3 regions of the Delftia sp. UME58 genome follow, and region 3 is predicted to be linked to each of the others. Evidence: predicted binding sites of a transcription regulator. Region 3 holds the regulator's gene; each other region holds the start of a gene.
The links. The regulator HrcA, encoded in region 3, represses chaperone genes, less so after heat shock. The targets are predictions, from matches to a motif close to TTAGCACTCNNNNNNNNNGAGTGCTAA.
Positions count from the first base shown of each region.

Region 1: a site for HrcA is predicted at 1,937-1,963, ahead of A9976_RS14215 (co-chaperone GroES). Genes of this name have one in related genera too.
Region 2: a site for HrcA is predicted at 8,349-8,375, ahead of rpoH (RNA polymerase sigma factor RpoH). Genes of this name have one in related genera too.

Region 1 is NZ_LZZV01000052.1:248,287-258,583, reverse strand. It holds gene groL (chaperonin GroEL) at 1-1,512, opposite strand, end outside; gene A9976_RS14215 (co-chaperone GroES) at 1,559-1,849, opposite strand; gene A9976_RS14210 (hypothetical protein) at 2,674-3,531, shown strand; gene A9976_RS14205 (DUF4238 domain-containing protein) at 4,045-4,974, shown strand; gene A9976_RS14200 (hypothetical protein) at 5,770-6,129, shown strand; gene A9976_RS14195 (IS4 family transposase) at 6,196-6,534, shown strand; gene A9976_RS14190 (TIR domain-containing protein) at 6,900-7,943, shown strand; gene A9976_RS14185 (sigma-70 family RNA polymerase sigma factor) at 8,848-9,369, shown strand; gene A9976_RS14180 (FecR domain-containing protein) at 9,366-10,297, shown strand, end outside.
Region 2 is NZ_LZZV01000038.1:26,387-36,683, forward strand. It holds gene A9976_RS11505 (helix-turn-helix domain-containing protein) at 1-398, shown strand, start outside; partial or broken gene A9976_RS31390 (DNA-binding protein) at 395-606, opposite strand; gene A9976_RS11510 (Crp/Fnr family transcriptional regulator) at 713-1,396, opposite strand; gene A9976_RS11515 (DUF6999 family protein) at 1,630-2,619, opposite strand; gene A9976_RS11520 (3-oxoacyl-[acyl-carrier-protein] synthase III C-terminal domain-containing protein) at 2,619-4,571, opposite strand; gene A9976_RS11525 (fatty acid desaturase) at 4,587-5,522, opposite strand; gene A9976_RS11530 (sterol desaturase family protein) at 5,519-6,265, opposite strand; gene A9976_RS11535 (tripartite tricarboxylate transporter substrate binding protein) at 6,285-7,277, opposite strand; gene rpoH (RNA polymerase sigma factor RpoH) at 7,374-8,318, opposite strand; gene acs (acetate--CoA ligase) at 8,735-10,297, opposite strand, start outside.
Region 3 is NZ_LZZV01000055.1:348,452-358,748, forward strand. It holds gene A9976_RS17145 (methyl-accepting chemotaxis protein) at 1-440, opposite strand, end outside; gene A9976_RS17150 (site-2 protease family protein) at 617-1,294, shown strand; gene A9976_RS17155 (tryptophan--tRNA ligase) at 1,370-2,662, shown strand; gene A9976_RS17160 (response regulator transcription factor) at 2,757-3,470, shown strand; gene A9976_RS17165 (FecR domain-containing protein) at 3,467-5,254, shown strand; gene A9976_RS17170 (CHASE2 domain-containing protein) at 5,282-7,651, shown strand; tRNA gene A9976_RS17175 (tRNA-Arg) at 7,727-7,803, opposite strand; tRNA gene A9976_RS17180 (tRNA-Ile) at 7,981-8,059, opposite strand; gene hrcA (heat-inducible transcriptional repressor HrcA) at 8,127-9,131, opposite strand; gene A9976_RS17190 (NAD kinase) at 9,163-10,059, shown strand; gene recN (DNA repair protein RecN) at 10,062-10,297, shown strand, end outside.

The DNA.
Region 1 (10,297 bases), on a different contig from region 3:
CAGGGCCGTACGCGTCACCTTGGTCGGGTCCAGAATACCCATTTCCAGCATGTCGCCGTAGGTGTCGTTGGCAGCGTTGAAGCCGTAGTTGCCCGAGCCGTTCAGCACGGCGTTGACCACCACCGAGGGCTCGCCACCGGCGTTGGCCACGATTTCGCGCAGGGGCGCTTCGATGGCCTTCATGATCAGCTTGATGCCGGCGTCTTGCTCGGCATCGCCGGTCTTCAGGTCGCCCACGGCTTGCTTGGCACGCAGCAGAGCCACGCCGCCGCCGGCCACGATGCCTTCTTCCACAGCAGCGCGGGTAGCGTGCAGGGCGTCTTCAACGCGGGCCTTCTTTTCCTTCATCTCGACTTCGGTGGCAGCGCCAACCTTGATCACGGCAACGCCGCCAGCCAGCTTGGCCACGCGCTCTTGCAGCTTTTCGCGGTCGTAGTCGCTGGTGGCTTCTTCGATCTGGATGCGGATCTGCTTGACGCGGGCTTCGATTTCAGCAGCTTGGCCAGCACCGTCGATGATGGTGGTGTTTTCCTTGCCGATTTCGATGCGCACTGCCTGGCCCAGGTCTTCCAGGGTCACCTTGTCCAGCGCCAGGCCCACTTCTTCAGCGATGACCTTGCCGCCAGTCAGGATGGCGATGTCTTCCAGCATGGCCTTGCGGCGGTCGCCGAAGCCAGGAGCCTTGACAGCCACAACCTTCAGGATGCCGCGGATGGTGTTCACCACCAGCGTTGCCAGGGCTTCGCCTTCGACGTCTTCTGCAATGATCAGCAGGGGACGGCCGGCCTTTGCCACGGCTTCCAGCGTGGGCAGCAGGTCACGGATGTTGCTGATCTTCTTGTCGAACAGCAGCACGAAGGGGTTGTCCAGCAGGGCAACCTGCTTTTCAGGGTTGTTGATGAAGTAGGGCGACAGGTAGCCGCGGTCGAACTGCATGCCCTCGACGACGTCGAGTTCGTTGGCCAGCGACTTGCCTTCTTCAACGGTGATCACGCCTTCCTTGCCGACCTTGTCCATGGCTTCGGCAATGATGCTGCCCACGGATTCGTCGGAGTTGGCGGAGATCGAGCCGACCTGGGCGATTTCCTTGGAGGTGGTGGTGGCCTTGGATTGCTTCTTCAGCTCTTCCACCAGGGCGGCGACAGCCTTGTCGATGCCGCGCTTCAGGTCCATGGGGTTCAGGCCGGCGGCCACGTACTTGGTGCCTTCGCGGACGATGGCCTGTGCCAGCACGGTGGCGGTGGTCGTGCCGTCACCGGCGATGTCGTTGGTCTTGGAGGCCACTTCCTTCACGAGCTGGGCGCCCATGTTCTGCAGCTTGTCCTTGAGTTCGATTTCCTTGGCGACCGAGACACCGTCCTTGGTCACGGTGGGGGCGCCGAAGGAGCGCTCCAGCACCACGTTGCGGCCCTTGGGGCCCAGCGTGACCTTGACCGCGTTGGCCAGGATGTTCACGCCTTCAACCATGCGGGCGCGTGCTTCGCCGCCGAAAACTACGTCTTTTGCTGCCATTTCAATTCTCCGGATTCAGTTGGAAAGTGCGGTTTCGAAGCGCGGATTACTTTTCGACGACTGCGAACAGGTCGTCTTCCTTCATCACCAGCAGTTCGTCGCCATGGACCTTGACGGTCTGGCCGCTGTACTTGCCGAACAGAACGCGGTCGCCGACCTTCACGTTCAGAGCGATCACTTCGCCCTTGTCGTTCTTCTTGCCGGGGCCCACTGCCAGCACTTCGCCCTGGTCGGGCTTCTCGGCGGCGTTCTCGGGGATCACGATGCCCGAAGCCGTCTTGGTTTCGTTCTCGAGGCGCTTCACGATCACGCGATCGTGCAGGGGACGCAGGTTCATACCAACTCCTAAATCATCAACAAAGTTGAAACAAAGACTTGCCGGCCCGGCGGGCCGGCATTCGAAGCAATGTGGAACAGAGGACTGTTAGCACTCATTCCCAACGAGTGCTAATAATAAGGCAATTCGGCCAGGTTTCAAGGGGTAGGGTCGGATGTGCCGCAGTGTGTGCGTGCGGAACGCCACTACACATTAGTTTTTCCGCCACTGATCTTTAGTTTCTTCTGGGCGCCCGCGCTGGCCAGCGGCGACGCGCGGCCTGCTGGAGCACACAGAACTTCCGGCGAAACGCTGGCGCTGACTCACCATGCTTGCGGGCTGTGTCCTAACCTCGCATTGAGGGCGCCCTGGCCGCAGGGCTGAGCGCACCCAAGATCAGCCAGCCGTGCAGAGTGACTGCCCTAGATCAGGCGCGAACGAGGACCGAAGCCTCGGCTGGTGACCTCTGCGGAGTGCTCCGCCTTCGTGGCGCGATGACAGGCCAGTCCTAAAGAGGGCCTTGACCAGGTCGGGCGCGGATAAGGAGTGAAGCCTCTAGCGAGGACCTATGAGGGGGTTGAGCGCTCGGCCGCCCTGCCACACTGGCGCGATAAGTGGTGAGAATCGCTTGGATGGCTCAAATCGAGCCTGAGTAACGCGCTCCCGGGGACTTCGCGGCCGCCATGCCCCCGCTGCAGCGAGACTGATGCGAGACACGAGGAGCGCTTAGCGCCCCGTAGAAAGGCTTGCCTCGCACAAGTGCAGCTGTCGGCCACGAGGCGGCGTTCAGGAGCGACCGGCTCGGAGTGCCTTAGAACCGGGCGACGCCCAACAATGGACAAGCGATGAATCGAAACCAGTACTTGGTCGGCGAGGTAGCAAGTTTTCGGGACTGGCTCGCGCTAAGCCTACAAGGGCAACCGGTGCCCTTCACTGTCGGGCACCGTCACTATGCGAGTCTGCCGGCAGCGATGAACGCCTACGCGTGGCCATTGAGAGCCAAAGCCGGTCTGCCAAACCCGCACAATGGCTACCCGTACGTCCATCCCATCGTGCCGCCACTTGCCACCGGCGCAACCCTTGCGAACAACGCGGTGGTGCTGGACGCGCTGCAAAATGCCTTGCGCAGGGCATTCCGTGACGAGCACACCCTTGCGCTAGCAGGAGCGGTTGCGGGTATCCTTCACTGGGGAGGGGTCTACACAACGACGCCAAATGGCGGAAACAAGCCATGGTTGGCGCGCCACCACGCGAACCTGCACGCGCTCTTGACCGCCGTGGTCCTTGACCATGCTAACGGCGACGACGTGAGCACAGTGGAGGGCCTTCGGTTCAATGCCGGAATGACCAAGGTGTATGCATTGCTGATCGATGACTTCATCATCTACGACAGCCGAGTGGCGGCGTCTTTAACGTGGCTTGCTAATCACTGGTGGACGAACGTCAGGAACTTGCTGCAGGTGAACTTACCGACTCATCTCCGGTTTGGAACTTTGCCGGCAAATGGCAGTGCCCACGGTCACCGCAATGCGGCTCCCGGAATCTTTCCCGGGATTACCCGAGCCGAGGTTCACTACACCTGGAACGTGCGTGCCAATTGGTTGCTGTCTGACGCACTGCTCAATGCCGGCCAGGCGAGCCAGTTCGCAACGCTGCGCGAGATTGAGGCTGCGCTCTTCCAGATGGGCGAGCGGGTCATGTAGGTATGGGCGATCGAGAGCTGGGGTCGCGTTCACTTCAGGTCGGGCGCGGATGAGGAGCGAAGCCTCTGGCGATGACCTATGTGGGGTGGTTTCGAGTGCTCGGCCGCCCTGCCTCACTGGCGCGATGAGGGGTGAGCATCGTTTGGATGGCTCAAATCGAGCCAGAGTGGCGCGCTCCCGGGAATGTCGCGGCCAACATCCCGCCCGCTACAGGGAGGCTTACGCGAGACACCAGGGGGCGCTTAGCGCTCCGTAGAAAGGCCTGCCCTCACACAAGGACAGCTGGCGGCCATAACTAGACGTTAACGCCTGACATACACTTCAACGAAGTCATAATGCTCTGAGACTTCGCAACATCGAAAATAGGCTCATGACGCCTATCGCCGACAATTTACATTCAGTTTGGGCCGACCTTCAGATGTTCTATAGTTACGAATTGCGTTTAGCTGGATGAAGTTCACTGTCACCAACCGAATTCAGTCTTCAAGACATCTCGAATTTCAAACTTCACAAATGAATAAGCAAATAACAAAGTTTCAGCATCAAGTTCCACAACATTACCTGCGCTTGTGGTTTGATCCAGAAAATCACGTGTGGTTGCACGATTTGCTCGAAGATAAAAGCTCACCCAGGGCGACCAGGAGAATTTTGGGCAACGACTACTTCTACGAGGATGATGCCGCAAATCCAAGTAATGAAATAGAGAATTATTTGGGAGATATAGAGTCTGCAGTCGCTCCGCTACTCAAAAGTATTTCTAAATTAGATCCTGAGAATCTCACGAGTTCTGTGTCACGAGAAGAGGCTATGTGCGAGGAAGCAGCCCGGCTTTTGTCTGCACCAGACGCGAAAAAAAATTTGCTAGATTTCATCAGTGCTCAACTCATACGCACCTCGCGTACAGTAGAGGAAATTGAAAGTTCCATACAAGCAAGCGGCCTATCGGACGTGGAAAAGAAGCTACTCCAACAACAGAATCGGCCTTATGAACTCGTAAAGCTTGGCATGAATCGACTGCCCGCTCGATTGATTAATGGCTATAAGATAGTTCTTAGTTATGTAGAAGATAATAGTCTTGTAACTAGCGACCACCCAGTGTCGGAGATACTAATAAATACTAATTTTCTACCGCAAACCGTTTATAACGTACTCCATGAAAATGACACCATCCTTTCCGTCCCTCTTGGGCCGAATTTTCACTGCTTTCTTCTGCCGGATACAGACGCTGAAAGCAAAATTATCCAATTTCGAACAACGCTAGCTCCCTGGACAAATACTCCAGGGATTGATTCGGCCATAGTATGGCGCCGACTGCAACCCCAAATTATTAAGCAACTTCGTATTTTGCACACAGGATTTGGTCGAAAATTTTTAATCAGCGCAAAAAATGAGAATGACCTTATTAAAGACTCGCCATTTATCAAAAAATCCAAAGAATCTTGAAAGCTTGGTGTTCACGTGTGGAGTTTGGATATGGGTATTAATATAGCAATATGATCGCCCGATGCTTTGCAATAAGCTTCCGTGTTTGCCTTGCGCTCGGAGCGCCTCTTAACGGGCAGAAGAACATCGTAGGCCAAGAGCGCAGATTCCTCGTACTCCCAGGAACCGTACAGATAAAGCAGTCGCTGAACCAGGACACTCAAACCGGCGGCAATGGGTCGCTAGCTGCCACACGAGAGCCCTTGACAACCCGCGACGCCGCAGCACATCGGCCTTGAGCGCTTGAGCCTCGGCCGATAGCTCGCTATTCAGCCTTGCTGGCCAAAAAATCTAAAGTACAGTGGCGCGTTTCCCGTGCAGACGAAAGTAAAGTGGCGCATCTCTCTAAAGATCGATGGCGCATGGCTTGCGAGGACGTGAGAAATCAACGAGTTATCGGCGTGGCGCGCTGCGTGTTCATTGGCGTTCCGCAGTGTGCAGCGACGCTGCGGAACGCCACTACACATTAGTTTTTCCGCCACTGATCTTTAGTTTTTTCGGGACGCGCCCGCGCTGGCCAGCGGCGACGCGCGGCCTGCAGGAGCACACAGAACTTCCAGCGAAGGCTGGCGCTGAATCACCATGCAGCCTTGCGGGCTGAGTCCTGCCGTCGCAGGGCGCCCATGGCCTTGGGGCTGAGCGCACTCAAGATCAGCCACCCGTGCAGAGTGACTGCCCTAGATCAGGCGCGAACGAGCATCGAAGCCTCGGCTGGTGACCTCTGTGGAGTCCGAGGGAGACCGTGAGGCTGACATCATGGCCTTGCTGGTGCGGGCCAGGCAGTTAGAGCATGCAGCCGACTACCTGATCCGCTGCCAGCATGACCGTGCTCTGCCTGAAGGCGGGCGGCTATGGCAGCAACTGGCCCAGGCGCCGGTACTTGGGCAGGTGCGCTTTGAGTTGCCTGCAGGGCGGGGACGCAAGGCACGCAGCGTAACCCAGCGCATCCGGGTGCAACGCGTGCAGCTCGACGATGGAGCCAGGCAGTGCCTGCCCGTGACGTGTGTGCTGGCCGAGGAGATGGGTGCGCCCAAAGGCGCCAAGCCGGTACTTTGGCGGCTGTTGAGTAACCGGCAGGTCGATACCCTGGAGCAGGCGCTGCAGTTGATCGACTGATGCCGGGCCCGCTGGGAGATAGAGCTGCTGTTTCTGATACTCAATGAAGGCTGCCGAGTCGAGGCGTTGCAGCTGCAAGATAGCCAGTGCATCGAGACGGTGCTGGCCCTGTACCTGGTGGTGGCCTGGCGGATCAATCAGTTGATGAGGCTGGGCAGAGCGTTGCCACAGCTGCCAGCCGACGTGCTGCTGGACAGGGATGAATGGAAGGCGGCGTATGCGCTGACCAAAAAGCCTGTGCCCAGGAAGACGTCGCCGTTGGGAGAGGCGATTCGGTTGATTGCGCAGTTGGGGGGCTTCCTGGGACGCAAGGGTGATGGGGAGCCAGGGGCCAAGACGCTATGGCTGGGCTTGCGGGATGTGGCCGTGTTCGTTGAGGGTGTGCGTAATCTTCGGGCAGGCTAGAGTTGTGTGTAAGACGATGGCTTTAGGCTGGTTGCGGTCGGTCGTTTGGCGCTTCCCGTTGTCTGCGGATGCCAATAGCCGTCATTGGGCGACGGGTGCGACCAGCGATCGCGGTTGGCCCAAAGCAGACATGGGTTTCCATTTCCCACTTCCTTCCGGTTTGCGCACGGAACGTTCAGGCTGCATGCGCGAGCCCGCCGCTAAGTCCGGTCCGGTCTTGGTCGGCAGTGTTGCCCCATCCGGATGCCGCCGAGCGCCTGACCTTTGATAGGATCGACACGCACCCGATCCCAGCAAGTCGCTCGCGCATGCCCTTGACTGACGGAGCGGCACTTCTCGGAAGCTAAATAGATAAGATTAATCCGATGACAAACCCTTCCAGAACGGCTCGCGTCTTCTTCTCCTGGCAAAGCGACTCTCCGTCAGACAGCAACTCCGGCGCCATTCGCAATGCATTAAAAGTAGCTAAGAAGGCGATTGAAGCTAAAAATCCTGGTCTCGCGGTCGTGCTGGACGAGGCGACACGCGGTACATCGGGAAGTCCGAACATCGCGAACAAAATTTTGGAGAAAATTGACGCTGCGGACATTTACATTGCAGACATTACCACGGTCACATCGCAACGGGCTAAGCGCCCGTGCGCGAATCCGAACGTCCTCATTGAGCTCGGATACGCGATCGCATTGGTCGGGTGGGACCGCACCATCCTCCTGTTCAACGACGCAATCGGGAAATTCCCAAAGGACCTTCCGTTCGACATCATTCAAAATCGCGTCAGCAAGTACAGCTTCACTTCCCCCTCTCCCGAAAAGAAGAAATCTGCGACAGATTTGGCCTCGCTCCTTCAAATGGCTATCCAAGCAGTCATCGACAAGAGCCCGAAGACGCCCGTACAGCTGCGTGGGCTGACGCCGGAGAAGATTCAACACCAGCGGGATGTCGAGAATTTAACTTGGCTCCTGTCGCAGCTCCACATCCCCACGTTGGACGACTACATCGTAGGGTTGCCTCGGTACCTTCGCGGCAAGATCTTTTGGTTTTGGGAGAGCTACAAGGGAGTCGTGACCAACAGTCTGTTCCACGTCTACGACCCGATTCTGTCTGCCACCATTTCCAAGCTTTCCGATGCGTGGGCGACAACGCTCGCGTTTCCCGGAAGGTATCACGACATGCCTGGTGGGGATAACTACGTCTTCGCTAACCCTGGCGACGCGCCTCTGGACCACGAGCAAGAAATTGACTGGCAAGAGATTGAGCGCGCGACTACTGACATGTCGACCGCCTTGCAGGAACTTCTACACCGAGTGCGATCGGCATACGTGGAAGTGAACATCAAAGACACCAACGCCAAGGCTTGGAAGGAATATCGCGACGGCCAAAAAGAGCTGGATGACATGTACGGCAAATAGACTGCGTGCGGAACGCCACTACACATTAGTTTTTTCGCCACTGATCTTTAGTTTTTTCGGGGCTCTCCCGCGCTGGCCAGCGGCGAAGCGCGGCCTGCAGGAGCACACAGAGCTTCCGGCGAAAGGCTGGCGCTGAATCAACATGCAGCCTTGCGGGCGGTGCCCTAACCTCGCATCGAGGGCGCGCCTGGCCGTGGGGTTGAGCGCACCCAAGATCAGCCAGCCGTGCAAAGTGACTGACCTAGATCAGGCGCGAACGAGACCGAAGCCTCGGCTGGTGACCTCTGTGGAGTCGGAGGGAGGGAAGCTCCGCCTTCGTGGCACGATGACGGGCCAGTCCTAAAGGGGAGCTTGACCAGGTCGGGTGCGGATGAGGAGCGAAGCATCTGGAGATGCCGCCAGCCCTGAAGCTTGGATGACCACCATGTGGCTGCAACTGATAGGTCACGAGGTGGCCGTGAGCAGCAGCAATCGCTGCGGAGCAGTTGGCAACTGCAGACTTTCTAACGATGGCCTCAGGCTGATCTATGCCCTTCACTGTGCAGAGCGAGAGTGACAGGGACGACCAACACCGGCCGTTGAAGGCTTCCATTGTTGGACGACCGCTTCACCGTTTGGAAGTGGCCAGTCGACTCTTCGGTGCGCCGTGCTTCGCCTCGAAGGCCCCATTTCGCGCTGCACCGCTGATTCCTGTCGACTCAATGCCGTCGCTCCGACTGGTTTCAACGAAGGTGGCATCAGCCCACGATGGTGCTCGCGCCGAGCGTCCACACTCAGGCGTTGGTGCGCAGGTTGGTGCAATGACGATGTAGGATTTGGATACAATGAAAATAAGAAGCATTCTTGTTTACCGGCGCATATTGCCCCGGTGCCTTTCCTCCTGCTTCACTCGTGCCGCTTTCTCATGCCCGCCGCCGACCGCACCCTTGCTCCCGATGTCGCCACTCTCTACTCCGACCACCACGGCTGGCTGCTGGGCTGGCTGCGCAAGCGCCTGGGCAATGCCTTTGATGCGGCCGATCTGACCCAGGACACCTATGTGCGCCTGCTGGGCCGTAGCGGCGCCGAGATCCAGGCCATTCGCGAACCGCGTGCCCTGCTGATGACCATTGCCCAGGGTCTGGCCGCCAACCTCTACCGCAAGCGCTGCGTGGAGCAGGCCTATCTGGACGCCCTGGCCCTCATGCCCGAGGCCGTGGCCCAGTCCCCCGAGCACCGCGCCATCGTGCTGCAGACCCTGGTCGAGGTGGACCGCCTGCTGGCCCTGCTCCCACTGCCCGTGCGCCAGGCCTTTTTGCTGTCGCAGATCGACGGCATGAGGCAGGCCGACATCGCGGCTGAACTGGGCCTTTCCGTGCCCACCGTGCGCCGCCATATCGCGCGGGCCGTGGTGCAAGTCTGCTTTCTGGACGACGACGGCGCATGAGCCTGCCCATTCCTCTTGCGGTGCGCGAGCAGGCCGCCGAATGGCTGGTGGAGCTGCAGTCCGATGATCACAGCGCCGGCACGCGCGAGATGCTGGTGCAGCGCCTGCAGCACTGGCGCGAATCCCATCCCGACCATGAGCGCGCCTGGCTGCGCATAGAGGCCATGGGCGCACGCCTGCAGCCGCTGTCCGGTACGCCGGCCAGCGTGGCCCTGGCTCAGGCCGCGCGCACGGCACGCGGGCGCGGGCGGCGCCTCGCGGTGCGCAGCCTGGCTGTGCTGCTGTTCACGGGCGCGGGTGCCGGTGCCGTGGCATGGAGAGGTCCGGCATCCTCGGGCGACTGGCTGGCCGGCCTGGGGGCGGACCTGCGCACGGGCACGGCCCAGCGGCGCAGCCTGCGCCTGCCGGACGGCACCCAGCTGCAGATGAATGCCGACAGCGCGGTCGACCTGGATTTCAGCCCGCAGCAGCGCCTGGTGCGCCTGCGTGGCGGCGACATCGAGGTGGCCACGGCCCAGGGCCTGAAGGACGGTGCGACGCCCTTGCTCGTCGAGACCCGCCATGGCCGCATACGTGCCCTGGGCACGCGCTTCGTCGTGCGCCAGCGCGGCCAGGGAGCCAGCCGGGTTGCGGTCTTTGAAGGCGCCACGGAGATCACGCCCCGCGAACGGCCCGGCCACCGCCACCTGCTGCAAACAGGCCAGCAGGCGCAGTTCGACACCCAGGCCGCCACGCCGGCCGGACCCGCCGATCCGGCCCAGGCGGCCTGGACGCGCGGCATGCTGGTGGCCGAGGACATGCCGCTGGCCGAGTTCCTGGACCAGCTGTCGCGCTACCGGCCCGGCCACCTGGGCTGCGATGGCGCCGTGGCGCAGCTGCCCGTCAGCGGCACCTATCCGCTGGCCGACACCGACCAGGTGCTGGCCAT
Region 2 (10,297 bases), on a different contig from region 3:
AGGTCGAGCTGGCTGCAGCCAGCGACATTGCGGCGACGCAGATCAGCCGTTACGAGACCAGGAGAGCGAAGCCGCGCCCGGATGTTGCCAAGCGCCTGGCTGCCGCGCTCGCTGTGGACCTGGAGTGGTTGCTCAGCGGAACAGGGGTGCCGGAGAATGAAAAAACGCCCGGTGGGGGCGAGCCTGCGTCAAATCTGGTCTTGCGAGCCACCGCGGATACGGCAAGGCGATGGGGGGAAATCATTTCCCGAACGGGACTGGCTCCAGAGTCGCTGTTTCGCCGGATGGTGCTTGAATTCGAGGCGCAGACAGAGGCCAGGTACGGAGAGCTTCTTCACCGTATCGAGCGGTTGGAGCAGGCATTGGGCGGTGGGAAGAAAAAGGATGGAAAAGACTAGTCTTTTCTATTGTGGATCGTGATGGCCGAGGCGAAAGGCCTGCGCTGTCGTAACCGCTTGCAGCGCCCCGATCTGAAACAAGGGGGCAACAGGCCAGACAGGCTTTTGTAGAGGCTTTCGCGAGAAAGTCCGGTGTCGCGAGCGAACTGAGTCATGCCGCACCGCGCGCGCGTGCGATGTCGCCCAGAGCCGCAGCAATGTCCTGCGCCTGGCTGGACTTGTCTGCGCCGCCAAGCATCACGATCAGAACATGATCGCGTTGGAGGTAGTACATACGCTAGCCTGGCCCGAAAAAAGGAGCCTGGTATGGGTGTTCAGCCTCCCATCCTCTGGTACTCCAAATCCCTCACGCCTCCCCCACTGATCCTCAGCAACACCGCAGGCTGCAGCACGCAATGCCATCGGTCCGGCCGCTCCAGTGCGCCGAGCTGCACCAGGCGCACCAGGCTGCGCGCGATGGTCTCGCGCGTGGTGGCCAGCAGGGCGGCCAGTGCGCCCTGGCTGGGCAGGCGCACCAGCAGGCTCGACTGCAGCGACGCCAGCTGCATGAGCGTGGCGGCCAGCTGGCGCAGCACGCCGGGGATGCGCACGATGCGTGCCCATTCGGCCAGCAGGGCGTTGTTGTGGGTGTAGCTGGTGGCCAGTGCGCGCACGAAGTCGGCATCGACCAGGCCGCGGCGTGTGATGGTGGGGATGTCCACGCAGCAGATGCGGCCGGGGCCCAGCGCCTCGAAGTGCATGGCCGAGGGCTGCTGCAGCCAGCCCGGGCTGCCCAGCGCATGGCCGTTGCCGAACAGTGCCACGGGCCGTGCCACGCCGTCGGCGCCCTGGCGCATGGCCAGTACGAAGCCGATCTTGATCACCTGGAATTCATGGGCGACGCTGCCCTGCGCCTGAAGCCTGTGCCCCTTGGCCAGGCCGCGTTCCCGGATATGCGGCAGCCATTGACGGAATGCGGGCTCGGGCAATTGGCCCAGCAGGCAATGGGACGAACGCATGCATTCGCTGCAGCGAACCGCTGAAGGCGTGGAGGACGACGATGGCATGGCACGCAGGCTAGGATGCGCCGCAGCCTGGGCGGGCAGAAAGCCACCCAGGGCACCGGCAATGGACCCGGGCGGCGCGCCCCGGGAGAAGCCGTGCAGGCTAGCGGGCTATGCCGTTGAATGCAACGTGATGTAACGCGTTTCGTGCGGGATGGCGGCCATCTGCCGCTGTTCCTTGACCTGGGTCAGACGGCTGCGGTGCTGTCGGCGTTGTTGGCGCTGCTGTCACTGCTGCCGCTGCCGTCACTGCTGTCACTGCCGTGGGTGCGGGCCGCCTCGCGCATGCGTGCCAGTTCGCGTGCGGGCAGCGGGATGTCGCCGCCGGCGACCTTCATCAGCAGGCAGTGCAGCATTTCGGTGGACAGGCCGTGCAGCACCAGGCGGTGGCCGGCGCGCAGGGTGGACAGGGGCACCAGCGGGTGCTTGTTGTTGAGCATGACCAGGTGCTCGGGCGAGGCGAGGATCTTGGCCGCATAGATGGCCACGGTTTCGTCCAGCTGCAGCGAGTTGCTGGCGCGCCAGAAGTCGTTGTCGGTCAGCAGCAGCTGGTAGACGGGCGTGTAGACCTCGATGGCGCTTTGCAGGTCCAGCAGGTTCAGGCGGCCGCGCGGCATGTCCTCCAGGCGCAGGGGCGGGTTGCGCAGCATGGCGAAGTCGGGCTCGGCCACGGGCTGCAGTTCCTGGCCTGCGGCGCGCAGGGCGTTGTTCAGGCGGATGACGAAGTTGAACAGGTTCAGGTCGTGCCTGAGGAACAGGTCGTCCTTGATGTCGTCGATGCCGCCCGGCTCCAGCGGCGTGGTGGCCACGGGCGTGGGCGCGTTGGCCGCGACAAAGGCCAGGATCTGCGAGCCCAGGTGGAAATGGCGCAGGATGAGCCAGTTGGCCTCGGGCGAGACGAAGCGGTTCATGCTGAAGGCCAGCAGCCGGTGCAGCAGCCTGGAGTGCGCCCAGTTGCGCGGCAGCAGCACCTTGAGGACCTGGATGAGCACGATGCTGGTGCGTGCCAGCGGGCGCAGGAAGGGCAGCAGGTACTGGCGCGAGCCGCTGCTGCAGTCACGCAGCCAGGCGGCCTTGACGTCGTCGGGCAGCGGCGTGCTCTGGTCCAGGTACAGCGCGCGCCAGGGGCTGGGGTCGCGCTCGTCGTGGGGCGGTTCGATGAAGTCTGGGGGTTGCATCAGTGCTCCTCGGGCAGGACATGCTCGAACTGCATCAGGTACAGCCCCGCCGTGTGGCGCGCGGTACGCACGATGGCCTGCGCCGCCGTGCCGCCGTTACCGCCTGTGTCGTCCAGCGCCATCACCATCTGCACGGCCATGAGCCAGCGCTCCAGGTGGTGTTCGTCGTTGGCGCCGTGGTATTCCAGGAAGCGGAAGGCATCGGGCGGCAGCGGCAGGCTGGCGCGCAGCAGCGGCAGCAGTCTGGGCACGATGCGCTGGCCCGTGCCTTCGATGATGTAGATGGCGCCCAGCAGGCCGACCGGATTGGGCGTGGCGGCCAGGCCGTGCAGGTAGGCGTTGAGCGCCTCGCCGCCGGGGTTGCGGCGCAGGCGTGTGAGGTCGGTCTCGGTGCCGCCGGCCTTGAGGTAGTCCTCGTGCAGGATGCGGAAGTCGTTCTGCTCCTCGCCCGCATGCACGTCGATCAGTGCGGCCAGCGCCGCGTGTTCGCCGGTCAGCGAGGCCGCGCCCTCGCGCATCCACAGGCTGCCCTCGCGCACCTGGGGAACCCAGTGGCTCATCCAGCGCACGTAGTCGGCGGTCTGCAGCCTGCCTGTGCGTATGCGCTGCAGCAGCGGCGTGCGCCACACGCGCGAGCGATAGTCCTGCCAGAGGCTGGCCAGCTCGGTCAGCAGCGGCGCCAGCGCGGCCGGCGCCTGGTCCGGGTCATGGGGCGGGGCGATGGTGGAGGCATCGGGCAGCAGGTCCGGAGCAGCGGGAGCTTCGGCGGTGGCACTGCGTGCTGCGGCCGTGGCCCGGGTGGCGGTGGGAGCCTGGGCCGCATCCTCCACTTCCAGCAGCATGTAGCCGGCCGTGAAGCGGCCCGATTCGGGAATGAAGCACAGCACGGTGTCGCCGTGCTTCAGGCGCGCCGATTGCGTGCGCAGGAACTCGGACAGCATCACGAAGATGGAGGCCGCGCCCGTGTTGCCGCGCCAGGCCAGGTTGCTCCACCAGCGCTCGCGCGGGATGCCGAGCTGGGCCTTGCCCAGCAACTCATCGACCACGGGGATGAAGCGCTCGGACGAGTAGTGGCACAGGAAATGGTCGATGCCGCGCCCGGGCACCCAGCCCGTGTGGGCCAGGTGGGCGTATTCGTGGATGCAGACATCGAACAGGTGCGGCAGCAGGCGGATGTCCTGGCGCAGCGACAGCGCGCCTGCGGCCTCGGCATCGCCCCAGGCGGCAAAGTCCAGGTGGCTGGTGGCACGGTCGGGCGTCAGGCCCAGCTGCATGCAGACCGGGTAGTCGCCGGCAAAGCTGCGCAGGTGCGTCCAGCGCAGCTTCAGGCGCAGGCCGGGTGCATGGGGCAGGGCCTGCGGGCCGCCCAGCAGCACGGCGCCTGCGCCATCGGACAGCATCCAGCGCAGGAAGTGGGCGTCGAAATCCGTGTCGTATCCCTGGGCCGCGAAGCGCGAGCGCTTGAACAGGCGCGAGGGCATTTCGCTGGCCACGGCCAGGGCCAGCGAGTCGGGCGCGCGGTCCACGGCCTGGGCCGCTGCCTGCAGCGCGCCCACGCTGGCGGCGCAGACGCCGTGCACGGACAGGGTCTCCATGGGCGGCGCGGCCATCTCTCCCTGGATCATGTTGGCAAAGCCGGGCATGAGGGCATCGCCGCCCGAGGAGCCGCTGGCCAGGAAGCCGACATCGCCCAGCGCACGCCCGGCCTGTACCAGACAGTCATGGATGGCCTGGGCGGCCATGGCCGTGTTGCTGTGGACGGTGCGGCCTTCGGCGTCTATGGCGTAGTGGCGCTGGACAATGCCGTTCTCGGCCAGGATGCGGCGCTTGAGGCGCTCGGACAGGCGGTTGAGCGGCGCCACGTAGGCATCCATGCCTGCGTTGTCCACGGGTTCACCGGGCAGGAACATGCCTGCGGCATGCAGATAGACATTGGAATAGGCGACGGGCATGGGTTCAGGGTCGTATCAGTCGTATGTTCCGGAAGGCATTTGCGCACGCGTGCGCGCCGGCGGCCAGACCGTGCCGAGCACGAAGACGCGGGCCATGTAGGGTAGCAGTCCGCCTTCGTTGAGCGCAGGGGCCACGCGCTGGCGGTAGTGTTCGCTGTGCAGGCGCGTGAGCTCGGACCAGTGGGCCTGGGGCCGCTCGTGGTGGGCCGTGTGCAGGCCGATGTTGAACAGCAGCGGATTGACCCAGCCCTCGAAGTTGCGCGCGTAGTTCAGTGGCGTGGCGCTGTCCATCCGCTGGCCGCGCGTCAGCGGCCGGCCATCGGCATGGGCGTGCTGCAGATAGTTGGTGGCCAGCAGCCAGTGCAGGCCATGCAGCTGGGGAACGATCACCAGCAGCAAGGCCTTTTGCCAATCCAGCGACAGCAGCAGCGCCCAGCTGCCCAGCCACAGCAGATACTGGCCCATGCAGTAGCGGAAGGCGCCGGGCCAGTGCCGGCGCAGTTGTCCCAGCCAGCGCAGGAACAGCGGGTACAGCACCCAGCCGGCCTGCAGCGGGTGGAGCAGGTAGCCCAGCAGATGGTTGTGGTCGCCGCCGAAGCGGTAGGTGCGTGCCATGTCGCGCGGGCCATGGCGGAAGCGGTGGTGGTTGGCCACATGGGCGGGCCAGAACACAAAGGTCGGGTGGCCCTGCAGCAGGGTCAGCCAGTAGTCCGTGAAGCGATTGGTCCAGCGCCCGCGCCACATGCGCAAATGCGTGTGGTTGTGGTGGATGACGCCCACGCCCAGCGTGAGGAACAGTTCGATCCCGTAGAGCCACAGGTTCCAGCCATGCCGCCACTGCCACCACACGATCAGCGGCAGCGCCACCAGATAGGCCAGCGACTGCAGGTCGCGCCAGTGGCGCAGCCGGGGCAGCCGTGGCTGGATGTGGCGGGCGGTCGGTCGGCTCATTCAGTCCTGGGCCGGGCCGTGGGGGGCAGTGCCACGCGCGTGCGCATCAGCCGGTCCATGAAGGCCAGCGCAAAGCCGTAGTTGCCATTGGGCCGGGCATGGTGCAGATGGTGGCGCCGGCTGGCGGCCAGCGCATGCGTGTCGGACACCCCGGGGAAGAAGTCGTAGTTGGAGTGGCCTATGACGTTGAGCAGCAGGCTGAGTACCGGCACCGAGGCCAGCGACCAGAAACTGAAGTCATGCACCACCATGGGCAGCAGGATGACGTTGCCCAGCATCAGCGCCTCGACGGGATGAAAGCTGTAGGTGGACCACGGCGTGGTGACGATGGAGCGGTGGTGGTCACCATGAAAGCGCCCCAGCAGCCGCGTGTGCAGCAGGCGGTGGTTGATCCAGAAATGCACATCGTTCCAGATCAGCAGCACCACGATTTCGATGGCGATGCGCCAGGGGCCTGCATCGGGCTCCAGCCGCGCCCAGCCCAGTTGCAGAAGGCCCCAGGGCACGATCATGCCGATGCCGAAGATCAGCACCGAATGCAGCGACTGGCGCCATTCGCGGCGCAACTGGTCGGGCTTGAGCGGGCGCGTGTCCAGCACGCGGCCCGTGCCGCGCCGCTGCAGCCAGCGCGTGAGCGCCGTCATGCCCCAGCCGCCGGCCGTGTACAGCACGCCGAAGAAGAGCAGGCCCCAGGCCATGACCTGCCAGGCGTTGAGTTCGGTGAAGGCTTGGGCAGCGGTCATGGCAGTGTGATCGAGCACGTCATTGCGCGTGGATTCCCTGTTCGCGGATGATGCGGCCCAGTGCCGTCACGTCCTGGCGTATGCGCAGGGCCAGGCCCTCGGGCGAGCTGCCGACAGCCTGCCAGCCCTGGGCGGCCAGGCGTGCACGCATCTCGGGCGAGCGCACGATCTCGCCCACCGCCTCGGCCAGCTTTTGTACATGGGCCGCAGGCATGGCCTTGGGCGCGGCCACGGCGTTCCAGATCTCCAGATCGAAATCCCCCACGCCCAGCTCCTTGAGGCTGGGCAGTCCCGGCGCCAGCGGGCTGCGCGCGGCCGAGGTCACGGCCACGCCGCGCAGCTTGCCGGCCTGCACCTGGGCCATGGCCAGTGCGGGCGGCAGCATGGACAGCTGCAGGTCGCCCCCCTGGATGGCGTTGAACACCTGCGGATAGCCGGGGTAGGGGATGTGTTCGGGCCTGAGCGCGGAGCGGCTCTTGAGCAGCTCCATGCCCAGGTGGCCCACCGTGCCCACGCCTGGGGAACCGTAGCTCCAGCGGCTGCCAGCCTGGGCAGCGGCCTCCAGGAAGGCGCGGCCCTCGGGCGCGCCGGCCGGAGCCACCAGCACCAGGGGCGCCACGCCGATCAGGCTGACGGGCTGCAGATCCTTCACAGGGTCGTAGCGCACAGCGGGGTTGAGCAGGCGGGCAATCGTCAGGTTGCCGTTGATCATCACGCTGAAGGTATGGCCGTCGCGCGCACGGGCCACCTGCTCGCCCGCGATGTTGCCGCCTGCGCCCACCCTGTTCTCGACGATGACGGGCTGGCCCAGGCGCTTTTCCAGCGGCTCGGCCAGGGCGCGCGCCGTGAGGTCGGGGGAGGAGCCGGCGGGAAAGCCGACGATCAGGTGCAGCGGCTTGCTGGGCCAGTCGTCGCCCGCCACGGCAGCGCAAGGCAGCAGGGCCGAGGCCAGGGCTGTGGCCAAGGCATTGGCGAAGAGGCGGCGTAATGGCGAGATGGCGCTGGCGGGCATGGGGGCGTGTGGGCCGCAAAGGCTGCGGGCAATAAAAAACCCGGAGATTATCCGGGTTTGTCTTGAAGCGGCTTGTCAGCCCAGGCCGTCAGGCCATCAGGCGAATTCGGCCAGGGCCTTCTTCATCTTCTTCATGGCAGCCACCTCGATCTGGCGGATGCGCTCGGCGCTCACGCCGTAGACGGCGGCCAGCTCATGCAGCGTCATGCCGCCCGAGCCGTCGTCGTTGACCTTGAGCCAGCGCTCCTCGACGATGCGGCGGCTGCGGTCATCCAGCGACTCCAGCGCCATGGCAATGCCGTCGGTGGCCAGATGGTCACGCTGGCGCGACTCGATCATGGCCGTGGGTTCGTGTGCGCCATCGGCCAGGTAGGCGATGGGGCCGAAGGCCTGTTCGCCATCGTCGCCGGGCGAGGGATCCAGCAGCACGTCGCCACCGGCCAGGCGCGTTTCCATCTCCATGACTTCTTCGCGCTTGACGTTGAGCTTCTCGGCCACGGCGTCGATCTCGCCCGAGGTCAGCGTATCGCGCAGCATGGCGCCGTCCTCGGCCATGGCGGCGTCGGACTTCAGGCCCTGCTTCATGGAGCGCAGGTTGAAGAACAGCTTGCGCTGGGCCTTGGTCGTGGCGACCTTGACCATGCGCCAGTTCTTGAGGATGTACTCGTGGATCTCGGCCTTGATCCAGTGCATGGCGTAGCTCACCAGGCGCACGTTCTGATCGGGGTCGAAGCGCTTGACAGCCTTCATCAGGCCCACGTTGCCTTCCTGGATCAGGTCGCCGTGCGGCAGGCCGTAACCCAGGTACTGGCGCGAGATGGAAACCACCAGGCGCAGATGGGACATCACCAGACGCCCTGCGGCGTCCAGATCGCTGTGTTCTTTGAGCTTGCGGGCATAGTCCTGCTCTTCCTCGAGGGTGAGCATGGGCAGGCGGTTGACCGCGGAAATGTAGGCATCCAGATTGCCCAGAGGCGGCACCAGGGCCCAGGGGTTAGCGGGTGCCAAGGTGGTCGCAATGGAGCCGGAGGCGTTTGTCATTGCAGAGTTCCTTTCTTCCATTCCTTCATATTAGCACTCGTTATGACCGAGTGCTAAAGCCAAAGTTCCGTGGGTTTTTCAGACGGTTGCACTCATTTTTGGAGTGCCAAAAGTCGTTTGTGCCTAGTCTGAGCGATTTTTGGAAACCCTGCTTGCCAGCGGTGGGCGCATATTGCCGGGAGAGCATTACAGTTTTTCCAGCAGGCTTTCAATCTGCCGGCCCAGTTGCAGCAGGCCGGCTGCAGCTTCGCCGCTGGATACCACCGTGCCGGGCTTGCCGCAACCGTAATCCACCAGGCCCTGCGGGCCGCGCCCGGCAACTGTTCTCCAGCATCTGGGATGCTTGAGCGGCCGAGCTGCCTCGCGGGTCTCGCGGCCTGACGGCGCTGCATCGCCTGTGGCTTGCCGCCCGGCCTTCAGCAGGCCTGTGACAGCTGCTCCAGGATCGCCGGGTTCTCCAGGGTGGAGGTGTCCTGCACGATGGGCTCGCCGCGTGCAATGCTGCGCAGCAATCGCCGCATGATCTTGCCGCTGCGGGTCTTGGGCAGGTTGTCCCCGAACCGGATGTCCCTGGGCTTGGCGATCGGCCCGATCTCCTTGGCCACCCACTCCCGCAGCAGCCTGGCGATGTCGGCCGCCTCGGCGCCGCTGGGCCGCGAACGCTTGAGGACGACGAAGGCGCATATGGCCTCTCCCGTCGTGTCGTCGGGCCGGCCCACGACGGCGGCCTCCGCCACCAGGTCGGTCATGGCCACCAGGGCGGACTCGATCTCCATCGTGCCCATGCGGTGGCCGCTGACGTTCAGCACATCGTCGATGCGGCCGGTGATGGTGAAGTAGCCGGTGCGCGCATCGCGGACCGCGCCGTCTCCCGCCAGGTAGTAGCGGCCCTTGAACTCTTCGGGAAAGTAGCTGGCGACAAACCGCTCGGGATGGCCCCAGATGTTCCTGATCATGGAGGGCCAGGGGCGCTTGATCACCAGGATGCCGCTGTCGCCCCAGGGCAGCTCGTTGCCGGCCTCGTCCACCACGGCGGCGGCAATGCCCGGGAAGGGCAGCGTGCAGGAGCCCGGCACCAGTTCCGTGGCGCCGGGCAGCGGCGTGATCATGTGCCCGCCCGTCTCCGTCTGCCAGAACGTATCGACGATGGGGCAGCGGCCCCCGCCCACCTGCTCGTGGTACCAGTGCCAGGCGGCGGGATTGATCGGCTCGCCCACGGACCCCAGGATGCGCAGGCTGCCCAGGTCGTAGCGCGCGGGATGCACCTGCGCATCGGCGTCGGCGGCCTTGATCAGCGAGCGAATGGCCGTGGGCGCCGTGTAGAAGACCGTCACCCCGTGGGCCTCGATCATTTTCCAGAAGCGTCCCGCGTCCGGGTAGGTGGGCACGCCCTCGAACACCACCTGGGTGGCGCCCAGCGCCAGCGGGCCGTAGGCGATATAGGTATGGCCGGTCACCCATCCGATGTCCGCCGTACACCAGAAGACATCGGAGGGCTGGAGGTCGAAGGTCCAGGCGCAGGTCACGGCGGCATGCAGCAGATAGCCTCCCGTGGCGTGCTGGACGCCCTTGGGGGTTCCGGTGGAGCCCGAGGTGTAGAGCAGGAACAGCGGATGCTCGGCCTGCACCCATTCCGGTTCGCAGACATCGCTCCGGGCTGCGGTGATTTCGTCGAGCCACAGGTCCCGGGGCTGGTGCATGGCGATGGCGCCGCCCGTGCGCCGTGCCACCAGCACGTGGCGGACCTGCTCGCAGCCGGGCTGGGCCAGGGCCTCGTCCACGATGCTCTTGAGGGGCAATTGCCGTCCTCCCCGCACTTGCTGGTCTGCCGTGATGACGGCGCAGGCCCCCGTGTCCGCGATGCGGTCGCGCAGCGCCGTGGCGGAGAAGCCGCCGAACACCACGCAGTGAATGGCGCCTATGCGTGCGCAGGCCTGCATGGCGGCCACGCCGTCGATCGACATGGCCATGTAGATGAC
Region 3 (10,297 bases):
GATTGCTTGATGCGGCCGACCAGCTCGGTCAGCGTGTCCTCCATGGTGCCCAGCGCGCCCAGCAGGCGGCCGAAGTCGCCCTGCAGCTCGGTAGAGAACTCCTGGCTCAGATCGCCGGCCGCCACCGTTTCGGCAATCAGGATGGCCTGGCCCAGCGGCTGCACGATGCCGCGCCGCAGGCTGAACCATGCCACCAGGGCCAGTGAGCAGACGGCCGCCCCCAGGCCCAGCACCCACCAGCGCGTGTGCACCAGCGCCTGCTCGGCCACCGTGGTCGCCCCTCCGGCCGCCAGCGCCTGTTCGGCCTGCCCCAGTGAAAACACCGTGACCGCCATCATCGTGAACACCAGCAGATTGATACCGCCGAACGCAATCACCAACCGCCAGCCTATCGGCAGCCTGCCCAAGCCCAGTACGCCCACGTGCCACCTCTTGTACATATGGCCCGAGGGCCTTGGTGAAAAACCTGTTGAGGAAACCATCTCATCGGTGTTTCATTTTGCAACACAGAACCGGGCATTGCCAATCTGCGGGAAACCACCATATCCACGCAGCCAGAGCGCAGCGCACGGGCTCTGGCGGCTGCCAGCGGCAAGGGTGGCCAGCGTCTGAGACAATGCCCGCCGTGGACATCTCCAACCTCATCCAGACCGTACTCATCTACGCCCTGCCCGTGCTCTTCGCGATCACGGTGCACGAGGCGGCCCATGGCTATGCCGCGCGCCACTTCGGCGACAACACGGCCGCCATGATGGGACGCATCACGCTCAACCCCATCAAGCACATCGACCCCATCGGCACCATCCTGATGCCGCTGCTGCTGTACTTCGCCACCTCGGGCGCCTTTCTGTTCGGCTACGCCAAGCCCGTGCCCGTGCGCTTCGACCAGTTGCGCAACCCCAAGCGCGACATGATCTGGGTGGCCCTGGCAGGCCCGGCCTCCAATTTCGTGCAGGCCCTGCTGTGGGGCGTGCTGCTGGTGGTTCTGGTGGGATCGGGCGTGGGCGAGCGCTTCTTCATTGAAATGTGCCGCGCCGGCATCCTGGTCAATCTGGTGATGTGGGCCTTCAACCTGTTTCCACTGCCGCCGCTGGACGGTGGCCGCATCCTGGTCGGCCTGCTGCCCTGGCGCCAGGCGCAGTGGGTGGCGCGCATCGAGCCCTGGGGCTTTTTCATCGTCATGGGCCTGGTCATCGCCGGCGTGGTCGGCAGCCTGTGGCTGCGCCCGCTGATGGACCTGGGCTACGCCGTGATCGACTTCGCGCTGACCCCGCTGATCGCGCTGCTGCGCTGAACGTGCCGCAGAACGGCCCAACGGCTGTCTCTGCGGCTCCCTGTTTTTCTCTCTTGCCTGTCGAAGTCTCCCGTCATGAGCACCATCCGTTTCCTCACCGGCATCACTCCCAGCGGAACCCCGCACCTCGGCAACTATGCCGGCATGCTGCGCCCGGCCATCGCGGCCAGCCGCTCGCGCGAGGTCGAGAACTTCTACTTCCTGGCCGACTACCACGCCCTGATCAAATGCCAGGACCCGGCACGCGTGCAGCGCTCCACCATCGAGATCGCGGCCAGCTGGCTGGCGGCCGGCCTGGACCCCGAGCATGTGACCTTCTACCGCCAGTCCGACATTCCCGAGATCCCCGAGCTGTGCTGGCTGCTGACCTGCGTGACCGGCAAGGGCCTGCTCAACCGCGCCCACGCCTACAAGGCGGCCGTGGACAAGAACCATGCGGACGGCACCGAGGCCGATGACGGCGTGACCGCCGGCCTGTTCATGTACCCCGTGCTCATGGCGGCCGACATCCTGGCCTTCAACGCGCACAAGGTGCCTGTGGGCCGCGACCAGGTCCAGCACATCGAGATGACCCGCGACATGGCCTCCAGCTTCAACCACATCTACGGCGGCGAGTTCTTCACGCTGCCAGAGGCGCAAGTCGAGGAGAACGTGGCCACGCTGCCCGGCCTGGATGGCCGCAAGATGAGCAAGAGCTACAACAACACCATCCCGCTGTTCTCCTCGCGCGAGCAGCTGCGCAAGCTCATCGGCAGCATCACCACCGACTCGCGCACGCCCGGCGAGCCCAAGGAAGTCGAGGGCTCGGCCCTGTTCCAGATCTACCAGGGCTTTGCCAGCGAAGAGGAAACCGGGGCGCTGCGCCGCCAGTACGCCGAAGGCATTGCCTGGGGCGATGCCAAGCAGCAGTTGTTCGAGCGCATCGACCGCGAGCTGGCACCCATGCGCGAGCGCTACGAGCACCTGGTGGCCCATCCTGCCGAGCTGGAGGACATCCTTCAGGCCGGCGCCGCCAAGGCCCGCCGCGAGACCCTGCCCCTGATCCGCGAACTGCGCTCGGCCGTCGGGCTGCGCAGCCTGGCACAGGCCCCCGTGGCCGCCAAGGCCAAGGCCGCCAGGCAGGCCCTGCCCCAGTTCAAGCAATACCGCGAAGCCGACGGCAAGTTCTACTTCAAGCTCGTCGCCGCCGACGGCCGGCTGCTGCTGCAAAGCCTGGGCTTCGACGCACCCAAGGAAGCCGGCCAGGCCATCGGCCAGTTGCAAAGGGAAGGCGAGGCGGCCCTGTCCGCACTGCAGCCCCGCCTGCAGCCCGCAGACCCCCAGTTGGTGCTGGCCGCCCTGCAACAACTGCGCGATGCCGCAGAGTAAGGGTAAGCTTCGCTTGAGAAACCGCCTATTTGCGGGCAGTCTTGCCCGCGGGCCCTGCGCCGGGATTGCGGCGCGTGCGTGAAAGGACATTTGGATGCGTATAGCTGCTCTGGACGATGATCCGCTGCAACTGGAGATGCTGCGTCAGGTCGCGCTGGAGACGGGCCACAGCTGCCACACCTACCAGACGGGCTCGGCCCTGCAACTGGAGCTTCGCCGCGAGAGCTTCGACCTGCTGATCGTGGACTGGCACCTTCCGGACATGGAAGGAACGGACCTGGTGCGATGGGCGCGCGGCCATGTCAGCCGCGAACTGCCCATCCTCATCATCACCCACCGCAGCGAAGAGGCCGACATCGTCGAGGGCCTGTCCTGCGGCGCCGACGACTTCATGGTCAAGCCCGTGCGCCATGGCGAGCTGCGCGCGCGCATGGCCGCCCTGTTGCGCCGCGCCTACCCGGTGAACACGCAAAGCGTGCTGGAGTTCGGACCCTACCGGTTCCTCACCACCACCAACAGCCTGGAAATGCACGGCCAGCCCATCGAAGTGACGCACCGCGAGTACACGCTGGCCCTGACCCTGTTCCAGAACCAGGGCCGCCTGCTGTCGCGCGAGCACTTGCGCGAAGCAGTGTGGGGGCACAACGCAGAAGTGCAGTCGCGCTCGCTGGACACGCATATCTCGCGCCTGCGTGCCCTGCTGAACCTGCGCGCCGGACAGCCCTATGCCATCAGTGCCGTGTACGGCTATGGCTATCGCCTCGATGTGCCCGACGCAGCCCTGCAGGCGCTGCAGCAGGCATCATGACCGTACGCATGGCTGCCACCCTGGGCAGGCCCGTATCACGGGCCTGCATGCTTGCCGCCCTCGGCCTGCTGGGCCTGGGCAGCGCACAGGCCCAGATCAAGCCCGTGGGCCGCAACGGCGACACGATGGCGCACCGGGTCGTCGCCGGCGACACGCTGGAGCAGCTGGCGGCGCGCTACCTGGGCGATGCCCGCCAGTGGACCGATCTGCAGCAGCACAACGGCGTGGCCAATCCCTACCGCCTGCGGCCTGGCTCCGTGCTGGAGATCCCCGTGCGCCTGCTGCGCGCCGCCGTGGCCTCCGTGGAATTCGTGCAGGGCGATGCGCGCAGCACGCGCCCGCTGGACCACCTGGCCGATACGCAAGGCGCGGCCGGAGACGATGCGAGCCAGCCCCTGCGCAAGGGACAGACGCTGCAGGAAGGCGAACGCCTGCAGTTGGCCCCGGACGCATTCGTCGCCGTACGCCTGGCCGATGGCTCCCTGGTGCGCGTGCAGTCGCAGTCCGATGTGGTGCTGCGCCAGATGCGCCGCAAGGGCCGTGCCGGCAGCCTGCAGTCCGTACTGGACCTGCGCGAGGGCGGCGTCGAGGCCTCGGTGCCGCCTGAACCCGCCAACGCCCAGCGCCGCTTCGAGATCCGCACGCCCGCTGCATCGACCAGCGTGCGCGGCACCCGTTTCCTGGTCCAGGCCGATGCCGCCGGCAGCACGGCGGCCGCCGTCGATGAGGGCACCGTCGCCGTGGGCTCCGACGCCTCGGGCGCAAACACTGGCGATGCGCTGCTGCGCCCGGGCCAGGGCGTGGCAGTTGCTGCCAATGGCAGCGTGGGCGAGCCCCGCCCCATGCTGGGTGCACCCGACATCACGGCGTGGCCCGCGCTGGCGGAAGACGCCAACTGGATCAGCCTGCCCCTGCCCGGCTTGCCGGGCGCCGTGCGCTACCAGTTGCAGCTGTCGCGCGATGCCGACATGACCCAGGTGCTGCGCAGCGCCAGTTTCCAGGCCACGGCATCGCCGCTGCGCCTGGCGGGTGTGGAGGACGGCGACTACGTGCTGTCCCTGCGCGGCATCGATGCCCAGGGCATTCCGGGCGCAGCCAGCCGCCGCGCCCTGCGCGTCAAGGCCCATCCCGTGCCGCCGCTGTATGAATCGCCGCAGGCCGACGCCACCGTGGGCCTGGGTCGCGCCAGCCTGCAATGCACCCAGGTCGTGGGCGCTGCGCGCTACCGCATCCAGGTCGTCTCTGCCGATGCGCAGGCCGGCTTTGCCGAGCCCGCCATCGATGCACGCGACCTGCACGACTGCGCACTGCCCGCCACCACGCTGGCACGCCTGCCGGCCGGACGCTATCTCTGGCGTGCCGCCAGCATTCGCACGCTGGCCGATGGCCAACCCGACCAGGGTCCGTTCGCCCCCGCCCAGACCATGCAACTGGCTGCCGTTCCTGCCCAGCCCTCGGCCAGCGCGCTGCAGTTGGGCGACGGCCCGGCCGAAGGCAGCCGCCAGATCCGCTGGAGCGGCGAGCCCGGCCAGCGCTACCACGTGATGGTGGCGCGCGACCAGGAGTTCACCGCGCCGCTGGTTGACCTCTGGACCGACCAGCCGCAATGGAGCACCGAGGACCTGCCCGCAGGCAGCTACTACCTGCGCCTGCAGATCGAGGATGCCAACGGCCTGCGCAGCGACTTCTCGGCCGCGCGCCAGTTCCGCACCGGCCGCTGGATCGTCGATGCCAGCGGCGAGATGATGCATTCGGGCAACGGAGAGCGCCTGCAGCGCCAGTAGCCGTGCCCGTTCATTCCCTGACCGCGCTTGTCCACCCTGCCGCCCCCGCCTGACAGCCCCGCCACGACGGCGCAGCCAGCGCCAGCGCGTGGCCGTGGACTGCGGCGGGACTGGCTGCTGCTGGCGGCGGGCCTGCTGTCCCTGGTGTTCTGGCTCGGCGGCGACGGGCAGCTGGACCGCATCAACGGCTTCGTCCAGGACACGGCCAGCTGGCTGCACCGGCCCAAGGCATCGCAGGACATCGTCATCGTCGCCATAGACGATGCCAGCATCGACGCCATTGGCCGCTGGCCCTGGCGCCGCGCTCTGCACGCCGGCCTGCTGGAACGCATCAGCCAGGCACCGCCGCGCGCCATAGGCCTGGACGTGATGCTCAGCGAGGAAGACCTGGACTACCCCGGCGACGACCTGCTGCTGGCGCGCGTTCTGCAGCGCAGCGGCCGCACCGTCTTGCCCGTGGCGCCAGGCAGCGGCCCGCTGCCGACCTTCGCACAGGCCGCAGCGGCGCTGGGCCATACCCAGCTGCCCGTGGACGCCGATGGCGCCGTGCGCAGCTTCCATGCCGTCGAAGGCAGTGCGCAGCAGCCCTGGTGGCACATGGCGCTGGCCCTGCATTGCGTGGGCGAGAACGGGCGCGCATGCGCCCGCCCGGAGCCCGTGCCGCCCATGGACCCCGACGCACCCTCCTGGCAGCGCCGCCAGCAGGAGATCATTGCCTTTGCACAGGCCGGGCCGGAGCAAGGCGCCAGGGACCGCTCGCCCTTCACCACCTATTCCTACATCGACGTGCTGCGCGGCCGCATTCCTGCGGCCGCATTCCGCGGCAAATACGTGCTCATCGGCACGACGGCCGCCGGACTGGGCAGCCGGTTCACCGCACCACTGGGCACCAGCGCGCGGCCCATCTCCAGCGTGGAGATGCTGGCCCACGTGCTCAACGGCAGCCTGCAGGGCTCTCATGCGCATCCCGCTTCGGCCACGCTCAACCGCGCGCTCAATGCGGCAGCCGTGCTGCTGGCCCTGCTGGCCCTGGCCTGGCTGGGCCCTTCCGGCGGCATGCTGGCCTGCGCGCTGCTGGCCCTGGCCTGCCTCTCGCTGGCCGGACTTGCGCCGCGCCTGTGGCAGGTGCAGACGGCCCCTGCAGCCGGCCTGCTGGGCCTGGCCCTGGCCTATCCGCTCTGGAGCTGGCTGCGCCTGCGCGCGGCCGCGCGCTTTCTGGCGCTGGAACTGCGCGACCTGCAGGGCCAGGGCCTGCCCACCGCGCTGCGCCTGGGCGGCGACCTGCTGGACCAGCGCATCGCGGCCGTGGAGCAGGCTTCGCGCCAACTGCGCGCCCTGCACCATTTCGTCAGCGAAAGCCTGCGCCAGCTGCCCTCGCCCACCTTTGTCTGCGACCGGCAGGGCCATGTGCTGCTGGCCAATGCCGCAGCCCACGCCTATGCGCGCAGCCTGGGGCATGGCCTCAGGGCCGGCGATGCCCTGCCTCGGCTGCTCGATGGCCTGCGGGTCCTGGACACGGCAGCCGGCGCATCCGCCGGCCAGCCCTTGCTCACGCACGAGGCGCTTGCCGCCCACGGTCTGCCGCCCAGCAGCGAGGGGCGCGACCCCATGGGACGCAGCCTGATGCTGCTGACCCAGACCTTCGAGGCACCTCCCACCACGGGCTGGCTGATCACCCTGGTCGATATCAGCGATCTGCGCAGCGCCCAGGCCCAGCGCGACCAGGCCATGCAGTTCATCTCGCACGACATCCGTGCGCCCGTGGCCTCCATCATCACCTTGCTGGAGATGCAGCGCGGCGCCGCACAGGCGCCCGACCTCGGCCTCCTGCTGCCGCGCATCGAAGGCTATGCCCAGGCCTCCCTGCAGCTGGCCGACGATTTCGTGCACCTGGCACGCGCCCAGCAGCAGGCGCTGCGCCGGGAACGGCTGGACCTGGGCCTGGTGCTGGACCAGGCCGTGGAAAGCTGCTGGGCCCAGGCCTCTGCGGCCCACGTGCAGCTGGAGTTCCACCTGCCCGAACATGAATGCCCCGTGCTGGGCGATGCGGGCATGCTCCACCGCGCGGCCGTCAACCTGATCGGCAACGCCATCAAATACGGAGCGCGTGCAGATCAGGCAAACCCCGCCACGGTGCAATGCCTGCTGCAGCAGGACGCAGGCCATTGCCGCCTCACCATCCGGGACCACGGGCCCGGCATGGATGGGCAGGCCGTCGCCCGGCTGAGCCAGCCGTTCGAGCGCCTGGACCATCACCGGCACCTCGACGGCGTGGGCCTGGGCCTGGCCTTCGTGCGCACCGTGGCCGCCCGCCATGGCGGGCGGCTTGAGATAGAAAGCATGCCCGGCCAGGGCAGCGCCTTCAGCGTCGTGCTGCCGAAAGCGCAACAGGCCTGACCTGACATCCCAGGGATACGGATGCGGAAAACGAAAAAGCCCTGAAGTCTTTCAACTTCAGGGCTTTGCGTTTTTTGGTGCGGCTGGCAGGAATCGAACCCACGACCCCTTGGTTCGTAGCCAAGTACTCTATCCAGCTGAGCTACAGCCGCAACGCTTCGCATTGTAGCAGCGGGTTTTGGGGCTCCCGGACAAAAGCGCCATATTTCTGCAAAAAAACCGGCAGCCGCATCCACCGGCAACCGGGCGATGGCCCGCCATGCGGCAGCCCTGCGCCCAGCAAAAAAGCCTGCCGCCCGGAAGGGCGGCAGGCTTTCCATACCAATGGATGGTAGGGCCTCCCAGAGTCGAACTGGGCACCAACGGATTATGAGTCCGCTGCTCTAACCAAGCATGAGCTAAGGCCCCTGATTCACCAAGGCAGCGCGTATGCACGCCATGGCAAACAACTATTGTAGGGCCTAACCTGCGGGACTCAGCGCTTGTGGCTCAGCGCGTTGCTGACCAGCTTGGAGGTGATGTCCACGATCTGGATCATGCGGTCGTAGTGCATGCGGGTGGGGCCGATCACGCCCAGCGTGCCCACCACCTTGCCGTCGAGCTCGTAGGGCGCGCTGACCACGGACAGCTCCTCGAAAGGCACGACCTGGCTTTCACCGCCGATGTAGATGCGCACGCCTTCCGCCTGGCTGGAAAAATCCAGCAGCCTGAGGATCTGGGTCTTTTGCTCGAACAGGTCGAAGGCGCGGCGCAGATTGCCCATGTCGCTGGAGAAATCGCTGACCGACAGCAGGTTGCGCTCGCCCGCGATGACCACGTCTTCCTGGGCGCTGGTCATGGCCTCCGTGCCGATGTTGACGGCCGCCTGCATGAGCGTGGCCACCTCGCCGCGCAGCAGCTCCACCTCGCCCTTGAGGCGCTCGCGCACCTCTTCCATGGCCAGGCCCGCGTAGTGGCTGTTGAGGAAGTTGGAGGCTTCGATCAGCTGCGAGGCCGAGTAGTCCACATCGGTGAAGATGACGCGGTTTTGCACGTCACCGTCGGGCGATACGATGATGACCAGAAAGCGCCGCTCCGACAGCCGCACGAATTCGATGTGCTTGAACACCGAGGTGCGGCGCGGTACCAGCACCACACCCACGAACTGGGAAAGGCTGGACAGCAGGTTGGCGGCGTTGGCGATGACTTTCTGCGGCTGCTCGGGCGCGAGTTCGGGCGTCACGATATCGGCACGGTCTGCGGTGAGCATGGTGTCCACGAACAGCCGGTAGCCCCGGGCGGTCGGAATGCGGCCCGCCGAGGTGTGCGGGCTGATGATCAACCCCAGGTCTTCGAGGTCAGCCATCACATTGCGTATCGTGGCAGGCGACAATTCAAGCCCCGACGCACGCGACAGGGTTCGCGAGCCCACAGGCTGGCCGTCAGCGATATAACGCTCGATCAGCGCTTTGAGCAACAACTTGGCACGTTCGTCGAGCATGTGATGATTTTAATGATGTAATTTGCCGGAAATGACGTCCACGTTTCGCCACGTTGCCTTGATCGGGAAGTACCACGCTCCCAGCGCAAGCGCCCCGTCCGAGAATGCCAGCAACGCGCTTGAGCGCATTGCGGACTTCCTCAGGCGCCAGGGCTGCGAAGTCGTGCTCGATACCCAATCGGCCCTGCACGCAGGGCTCACAGACTACCCCACCCTCGATGTCGATGGCCTGGGCAGGCATTGCGACCTGGGCCTGGTCGTCGGCGGCGACGGCACCATGCTCGGCGTGAGCCGGCACCTGGCGCAATACGGAACGCCCCTGATCGGGGTGAACCAGGGCCGCCTGGGCTTTGTCACCGACATCGCGCTGGAGGACTTCGAGGCCACGCTCACGCCCATGCTACAGGGCGAATACGAGGAGGACCTGCGCCCCCTGATGTGCGCCCGCGTGATCCGCGACGGCCAGTGCGTGTTCGAGGCCCTGGCCATGAACGACGTGGTGGTCAACCGCGGCGGCACCTCGGGCATGGTGGAGCTGCGCATCGAGGTGGGCGGCCGCTTTGTCTCCAACCAGCGCGCCGACGGCCTGATCGTGGCCACGCCCACGGGCTCCACGGCCTATGCGCTGTCCGCGGGCGGGCCGATGATGCATCCGTCCATCCCCGCCTGGGTGATGGCACCCATTGCGCCGCACAACCTGTCCAACCGCCCCATCGTGCTGTCCGATGCCAACGAGGTCACGATCGAGGTCGTGGCCGGGCGCGATGTCAGCGCCAATTTCGACATGCAGTCCCTGGCCTCGCTGCAGCACGGCGACCGTATCCTCGTGAGCCGCGCCCACCACAGTGTGCGCTTTCTGCACCCCAAGGGCTGGAATTACTTCGCCACGCTGCGCAAGAAACTGGGCTGGAACGAGGGAGGCGCCTGACCATGGCGCTCAAGCGCATCGTTCTGCGCGACTTCGTGATCGTGCAGGCCCTTGATCTGGACTGGCAGGCGGGCTTCACCGTGCTGACCGGGGAGACCGGCGCCGGCAAATCCATCCTGATCGACGCATTGCAGCTGGCCCTGGGCGCCCGCGCCGACGCCGACGTGGTGCGTGAAGGCTGCACCCAGGCCGATATCTGCGTGGAGTTCGACGGCTGCGCACGGCTGCGCCCCTGGCT